Regions from separate parts of the Streptomyces sp. NPDC005374 genome, predicted to be linked through region 2. Evidence: riboswitches for the same ligand, from Rfam matches in the RefSeq annotation. Region 2 holds a riboswitch; the other holds the start of a gene.

Region 1 (3,788 bases), on a different contig from region 2:
GGGTCTCGGTCAGCGAGCCGATCTGGTTCACCTTGACGAGCAGGGCGTTGGCGGAGCCCTCCTCGATACCGCGGGCCAGGCGCTCCGGGTTGGTGACGAAGAGGTCGTCGCCGACGATCTGGACCTTGTCGCCCAGCTTGTCGGTGATGACCTTCCAGCCGGCCCAGTCGTCCTCGTACAGCGGGTCCTCGATGGAGACGAGCGGGTACGCGGAGACGAGCTCCTCGTAGTACTCGGTCATCTCGGCGGCCGAGCGGGACTTGCCCTCGAACTCGTACTTGCCGTCCTTGTAGAACTCGGACGCGGCGACGTCGAGCGCGAGCCCGATCTGCTCACCGGGGATGTAACCGGCCTGCTTGATGGCCTCGATGATGAGGTCCAGGGCGGCGCGGTTGGACTCCAGGTTCGGGGCGAAGCCGCCCTCGTCGCCGAGGCCGGTGGACAGGCCCTTGGTCTTCAGCACCTTCTTGAGGGTGTGGTAGACCTCGGCACCCCAGCGCAGCGCCTCGGAGAAGGACTCCGCGCCGATCGGGGCGATCATGAACTCCTGGATGTCCACGTTGGAGTCGGCGTGCGAGCCGCCGTTCAGGATGTTCATCATCGGAACGGGCAGCAGGTGCGCGTTCGGGCCGCCCAGGTAGCGGAAGAGCGGGAGGTCGCTGGCCTCGGAGGCGGCGTGGGCGACGGCGAGGGAGACGCCGAGGATGGCGTTGGCGCCGAGCGAACCCTTGTTGTCGGTGGCGTCCAGGTCGAACATCGCCTGGTCGATCAGGCGCTGCTCGGTGGCGTCGTAGCCGACGAGCTCCGGGCCGATCTGCTCGATGACCGCGAGGACGGCCTTCTCGACACCCTTGCCGAGGTAGCGGTTGGGGTCACCGTCACGCAGCTCGATGGCCTCGAAGGCACCCGTGGAGGCACCGGAGGGAACGGCGGCACGACCCGTGCTGCCGTCGTCGAGGCCGACCTCGACCTCGACCGTGGGGTTGCCTCGGGAGTCCAGGATTTCCCGGGCTACGACGACGTCGATGGACGGCACGAGCATCTCCTTCTTGGGATGTGACACGGTCCGCCGGGACCGCGGTGGGTTCTGCGAGACCGAGCCTAACCGGCTCCGGGGGATCAGCCACCGCGTGGACCGCCCCCTGGACAGAACCGAGAGTAAATTGTTTCTGAACTGAACAAAGACAGTCCCGGAAACTGGGCAGAAAAAAGCCCCGCCCCGGTGCGTACGGGGGAACACGCACCGGAGCGGGGAGCCCGTGGGGACGGGGGGACCCTCACGAGGCCTTCATTCTGAAGCACACGGATGTGAGGGCGCTGTGGTTCAGCTACGAGCACCCCTTGTTACTTGAGGTGCAGCTGCTGACCCGGGTAGATGAAGTCGGCGTCGGTGACGATGTCCTTGTTCAGCTTGAACACCTTCTGCCAGCCGCCCTTGACCTTGTGCTTCTCGGCGATCGAGCTGAGGGTGTCACCCTTGACGACCTTGTACTCGCCGTCACCCTTCTTGACCTTCTTGCCGGTCGGGGTGGTGACGGTCTTCTTCTTGGCGGCCGGACGCTCGGTCGAACGCGAGGCGCTCTGCTCCTCGGTCGAACGGCTGCTCGTGTTCGAGGAGCCGGAGGAGGAGTTGCCGGAGGAGGACGAGCTGCTGCCGCCGCTGTAGGAGGCGCCGGACAGGCCCACACCACAGCTCGGCCAGGCACCCTTGCCCTGCGAGGCCAGGACCTTCTCGGCGACGGCGATCTGCTGGGACTTGCTGGCCTGGTTGGCGGTGGAGGCGTACGCCGTGCCGCCGTACGCGGCCCAGGTGGAGGCCGAGAACTGCAGGCCGCCGTAGTAGCCGTTGCCGGTGTTGATGGACCAGTTGCCGCCGGACTCGCACTGGGCGACGGTGTCCCACTCGGAGGCGGTGGCGGCGGAGGCGCTGCCGGCCGCCATCAGCGGGGCGGCGATGGCGACACCGGTGACGCCGGCGAGGGCGGCGACGCGGGTGGCCTTGGAAGGACGACGGTGCTTGCCCTGTCCGGAAAACAGCATGGTGGATCCCCTCACCGACGCCTGCGAGGTGAGCTGTCGGGTTCGGGCCGGTTGAGTTGCCCGGCCGCGCACCTCCCGGTGCGCGACTTAACCCCAAGCCGGTCCAGCGTGAACTGCTGGGTCCGGCACTTACCTTGGGTCCCCCGCTCCTGCCTACGGCGCTTGACGCGACGACTGTTCCCGTTCGGCCGCTGGCAGGATTCGGCGTTGCGACAGACGGGGCTCGGGTTGCCGAGCGGTCACGACCGTAGACACGCGCTCGGCGGAATTTCAAAGACGATCAGGGCTTCTGAGACTCATCCCACACTTTCACCAAAGTGGACATTAGGTGCGAAGTGTGACGTGAACTCCCGCTGTTTTTCTGGACTTTTCAGTCCTATTCAGCCCCGGTGTCGAGCGTCTGACCGGCGACGATGTTGCTCGGGTCGGACCCGATGCGGTCCTTGTTCTCGGCGTAGAGGGCGCGCCATCCGCCGTCGAGGCCAAGGGAGTCGGCGATGGAGGCGAGGGAGTCGCCTTCCTGGACGATGTAGGTGGGGGCCGCGTGGCGGCCGCCGGCGGCGGTCGCGCTCTTCGTGGCGACTTCGGCGTCACTGCCGCCGCGGTGCTTGCCGGAGCCGAGGGCGCCGACGTCGACGAGGGCCGAAGAGGCGCCCTGCTGCCACGACTTGTCCGCTTCATCCTCTTCCGGGCTCACCACGGGTGAGCTGTCGGAAGACTGCGTGTCCCCCTTGGCGGAGCCCTCGGACCCCTCGGATCCAGAAGAGCCGGACTTGTCCGACTTGTTCGAATCGTCGTCACCGCTGGACGGAGTGGTCGACGGCGAGGGCGTCGCGGTCGACCCGTCCAGCGCGTCGAGCAGACCGGAAGAATCCACGGGTCCCGACGAGTTGGAGGAGTCCGAGGAACCGGATGAACCGGACGATTGCGACGAGTCCGGCGCGGAGGCCGAGGGTGTCCCGCTGCCCACACCCGTGTCGACGTCGGCCGAGCTCGAGTCCTTGCTGAGCCCGGCGAGCAGACCGCAGGTCGGCCACGCGGCGATGCCCTGATCATCGAGGAGCTTCTCGGCCACGGCTATCTGCTGGTTGCGGCTGGCCTGGTCCGCGGTCTCGGCGTACGCGAGGCCGCCGTACTTCTCCCAGTTCTGCTGGGACATCTGCAGACCGCCGTAGTAGCCGTTGCCGTCGTTCGCACTCCAGGAACCGCCGCTCTCGCACTCCGCGACATGGTCCCAGGTGGTGCCGGTCGCGGCGCTGGCTCCGGTCGCCCCGAGCAGTGGGATCGCGATGGCGGATCCCGTCACGCCGGCCGCCACGAGGAGTGCCGGAGCCTGACGGGGGCGACGGTGACGACCGTTCCCGGAGAGCATGAGGGGACCTTTCCCGAGACAGCAGAAACGCGCGCGGCGCTCCACGAGGGGCACCGCGCTGGTCCGTGAACGTATAGGGGTTCGATCACTTGTCACAAGTTAATGCCGCGTAGATCACGTGAAGATCACAGACTTGAGGGCGTGTCATGTTTAAGCGGCTCTTCACCGGGTCAGGCCGGACGTCTTGGTCGATTACCGCACGGGCGTGAACTCCACGGGCAAAGTGCGCAGTCCACGCATGATGAGCCCGCCACGCCAGCGCAAATCGGCCGAATCCACCGCGAGTTGCAGGTCGGGGAGGCGAGTGAGGAGCGTGGCGAGCGCGGTCTGTCCTTCCAGCCGGGCGAGCGGGGCACCGAGGCAGTAGTGAATGCCG
Region 2 (3,788 bases):
AGGAGTAACCGCACATCGGCCGGTTTCACACCGCTGGCGCCGGTCTCGATGCGGCTCACCTTCGACTGGTGCCAGCCCACGAGCCGGGCCGCCTCACCGCTGGTGAGCGCCGCACTCGTGCGTAACGCACGCAGTTCGGCGCCCAGTTTCCGGCGGCGCACCGCGGGACCGTGCTGCATGGTGCTACTCCCTTACTCCTTACGAGCCGCCCAAATACGGTCTCGCGTCGCAGAGTTCACCGCTTCGAGCGACAGATATATGCATATCTTGGTGGATCGGCACCCGTCACCGCCTCGGTAATGGCACTCTGACGATGAACCACCAGTCCGGGACCGTACTCGAACCATCCGCACCGTGTCGGACTACGGTTCCGTGGGAAAGGGACGACGTCGCCATGGCAGACCACCTGGAAGCATCCGTCACTCTGCCGAGCGAACCCGCCTCGGTCTCCGCGGCCCGCACCTATGTCCTGAGCGCGCTCGCGGAGTGGGGGCTGCCACCGGCCACGGACATCGCGGAGACCGTCCGGCTCATCGTCTCCGAACTCGCCACCAACGCCGTACAGCACACCTTCGGACAGTCACCCACCTTCACGGTGGACATCGAGCTGGACCGTGACGAACAACTGCGCATCGGGGTCACCGACAGCCATCCCCGCTTCCCCAAGCGCCTCCCGGCCGCGGTCCAGCAGGACAACGGGCGGGGAATGGTGATCATCCGCTGGCTCGCGGCCGAGTACGGCGGCAAGCTGAGAGTCAGGCCCACCCGGGAAGGCGGCAAGACCGTTTCGATCGAACTCCCGTGGTCGGTACCGGCACAGCCGGTCACCGCCGCGGGGCAGCAGGAGCCGTGACCCACTCCGTAGGCCGGGAACGCGGAGACAGGACGCCCCCTTCAGCGGCCGAGCCCGGGCCGTCCCGGGGTCACCGCAGACGCGCCGACGGTTCTCGGGGAGCAACTCCCGGACGAGCCGTGGCGCGCGGCCTGAGCGGCTCGCGGTGCGGCCGCCGAGGCGCCGCGTGGGGTTCCTGCGTGACGTGCTCCTCGGCGCGGCCCGCCCGCCACACCAGTCGGGGGAGCAGCCACCACAGGCCCAGGCACACCAGCAGGGTCGCCGTACCCGCGGCCACTCCGCCGGTCCGGCCGGTCGTCACGTCCACGACGAGCAGGACGGATCCGGTGAACGCGAGCACCAGAACGCCCATGCCGACCGTGGCGAGCCGGGAGGAGACCTGCACGATGCGGGCCTTGGCGCCCCGCTGGAAGAGCGAGCGGTGCAGGGCCGCCGGTGCGGTGAACAGCGCCGCCGCGACGACCGCGAGGAGCAGCGTGGTGACGTAGGTGGCGCGCTGGAAGGAGTCCAGCGAAGGGAAGCGCTGGGTGAAGGCCAGGGTCAGCAGGAAGGCGAAGAGGATCTGCACCCCGGTCTGGGTGACGCGCAGTTCCTGGAGCAGCTCGCCGAAGTTGCGGTCGGCGCGCTCCAGCGGGGTCTCGTTGCGGGCGGTGCACGGGCGGTGGTCGGCCATGACGGTACGGGTAACCATCCGGGCCCGTGTCACGCGTCCCGGGAGACCCGAGGGGGTGACGTCCGGTCAGGGCGCCGTCACCCCCTCGGGGGTGCTACTTGACCCGGCCGTACCAGACGCTCTTCGTCCAGATCTTCTGCAGTCGCACCACGTCCCCGGTCTTGGGGGCGTGCCAGATCTTCCCCTTCCCGGCGTAGAGACCGACGTGGTAGACGTTCGAACCCGAGTGGAAGAACACGAGGTCACCGGCCTTGCGGCTGCCCGCGGAGATGTGCCGGGTCTTGTTGTACTGCTGGGCCGCCGTGCGCGGGAGCTTCTTGCCCGCCTTCTTGAACGAGTACAGCGTGAGCCCTGAGCAGTCGAAGCGGGACGGCCCCGTGGCGCCGTACCTGTACGGCGAGCCCTTCTTGGAGGCCGCGACCTTGAGTGCCTTCGTCGCCGGCGTGGCGGCCGCGGCGTCGGCGGCGACGCCCGGGATCACGACAGAGCCGCCCACAGCGGCAAGTGTCAGTGCCGAAGCCGTACCGGCTCGGACCATCAGCGACGGAACACGATTGAGCGCAGACATGCGCAACCCTTCGTCAGCCGCCTGTGAAGGATGACCTGTCGGATTCGGGCTGACAAAGTTGCCCGGCCGCTGACGCGGCTTCACCCCAAGGGCTGCTCGGCCCGGTCATGGCGTGACCGTCCCGGCGACCCGTCGTGCCTGGGTCCTCCACTCCTGCCGATGCACCTCTGTCGACCGGTCATCCGGGCGGCGGCAGGACTCGGCGTCCGCCCGGATCGCCCCGCCACTGCGGCGGGGGCTTGTCGTCAGACAGGGATCTTGACGCAAAGAAGTCCGAAAAACCCAACGGAACCGGGGATTTGTGTCGTTACTCACCACTCACTCGTTCGGGTGGACACCCGAACGACGGAAGGGGTGTCGAGGGCTCCGCGGGCCCCCGGACCAGCACAGAGAGTCCTCATTGTGCTCACACACCACGCGTGTTGCGCGGCCTTGACGGTCGTGAAAGAGGAGCCGCCTCTCGTCCAACAGGGGGTACGTCTTCTGGTCCGTTTCAACCGTGCTCCGGACGCTCCGTCAGACCGGCGGGGCGCCCGGGGCGCTGCGGATGCGTCAGTTGTCGGGGTCGGGCGGCACGACGACCCGGGCCGAGCGCCGCTCGCCGTCCAGGACCCGCAGGGCCCGCGCCAGCGTCGCGGCGTGCATCTCGCGCTCGCCCCGGCGGTGCATCAGCGCGAGCGCGTCACGCAGCTCTGCCGCCCTGCTCACCAGCGCCTGCGCCGCCCGCAGTCCGCCGTAGGTGTCCTCGTGCCGGGCGGGGTTGATCCGGCCCAGCAGATCGACCACGTCGAGATAACGGTCGATCAGCTCGCCCTCGGCGCGCGTGAGCGCGGGCAGCGGTGGAAGATCCGGCAGCATCCGCGGCTCACCTCGCGCCCGGCGTGGTGCGGGATGTCTTGCGGCTCGGGACGATCGCGTCCGCGAGGCCGTAGTCCAGCGCGCCCCGCGCGTCCAGGATCTTGTCCCGCTCGATGTCCGCGCTCACCTGCTCGGCGCTGCGCCCGGTGTGCCGGACCAGCATCTCCTCCAGGCGGGCCCGCGCACGGAGCAGTTCGTCGGCCTGGATCGCCAGATCGCTTGCCTGCCCCTGCACCGGTTCGTTCAGCGCCGGCTGGTGGATCACGACCCGCGCGCCCGGCAGCACGGAGCGCTTGCCCGGGGTGCCCGCCGCCAGCAGCACCGCCGCGGAGGAGCCGGCCTGCCCGAGGCACGTCGTCTCCACGTCACAACTGACGAACTGCATCGTGTCGTAGATCGCCGACATCGCGCTGAACGAGCCGCCGGGGGAGTTGATGTACAGCGAGATGTCCCGGTCCGGGTCCTGGTACTCGAGGTACATGAACTGCGCCATCAGATCGTTCGCCGAGGTGTCGTCGATCCGCGTCCCGAGGAAGACGATCCGCTCCTCCAGCAGCTTCGAGTACGGATCCATCGTCCTGTGCCCGGAGCTCGTGCGCTCGTGGAACTCGGGCAGGACGTAACGGGCGGTCGGTCGGGTCATGGAGTACCCCTCACTCATGGCTGAGCCGTCTGTAGAAAATGTACAGGACGTACGTGACGTTATGATGGGGGCGGATTCTAGTGATCAAGTTAAATGCCCAGGGCAGAGGCGCTTTTTTGCTCCTTCGGGGGATCGGGTCTCACATTCCTGTCACTGTTTACCGGGGGGTGCCGTCGCCCTCACCTCCGGGACC

Evidence for each region. Region 2 has a riboswitch for cyclic di-AMP ahead of ACFYRX_RS25820 (C40 family peptidase). Riboswitches for the same ligand answer to the same signal wherever they lie in the genome.
Region 1: linked by a shared signal. The riboswitch ahead of ACFYRX_RS37630 (transglycosylase family protein) and the one ahead of ACFYRX_RS25820 (C40 family peptidase) in region 2 are both predicted to bind cyclic di-AMP.

The regions. Positions count from the first base shown of each region.
Region 1 is NZ_JBIAKA010000019.1:94,931-98,718, reverse strand. Features, by position in the region: gene eno (phosphopyruvate hydratase) at 1-1,042, opposite strand, end outside; gene ACFYRX_RS37630 (transglycosylase family protein) at 1,345-2,040, opposite strand; cyclic di-AMP (ydaO/yuaA leader) riboswitch at 2,044-2,211, opposite strand; gene ACFYRX_RS37625 (transglycosylase family protein) at 2,417-3,412, opposite strand; gene ACFYRX_RS37620 (cytochrome P450) at 3,605-3,788, opposite strand, start outside.
Region 2 is NZ_JBIAKA010000010.1:147,086-150,873, forward strand. Features, by position in the region: gene ACFYRX_RS25805 (helix-turn-helix domain-containing protein) at 1-179, opposite strand, end outside; gene ACFYRX_RS25810 (ATP-binding protein) at 395-853, shown strand; gene ACFYRX_RS25815 (DUF6328 family protein) at 924-1,526, opposite strand; gene ACFYRX_RS25820 (C40 family peptidase) at 1,621-2,094, opposite strand; cyclic di-AMP (ydaO/yuaA leader) riboswitch at 2,098-2,309, opposite strand; gene ACFYRX_RS25825 (hypothetical protein) at 2,647-2,952, opposite strand; gene ACFYRX_RS25830 (ATP-dependent Clp protease proteolytic subunit) at 2,960-3,595, opposite strand.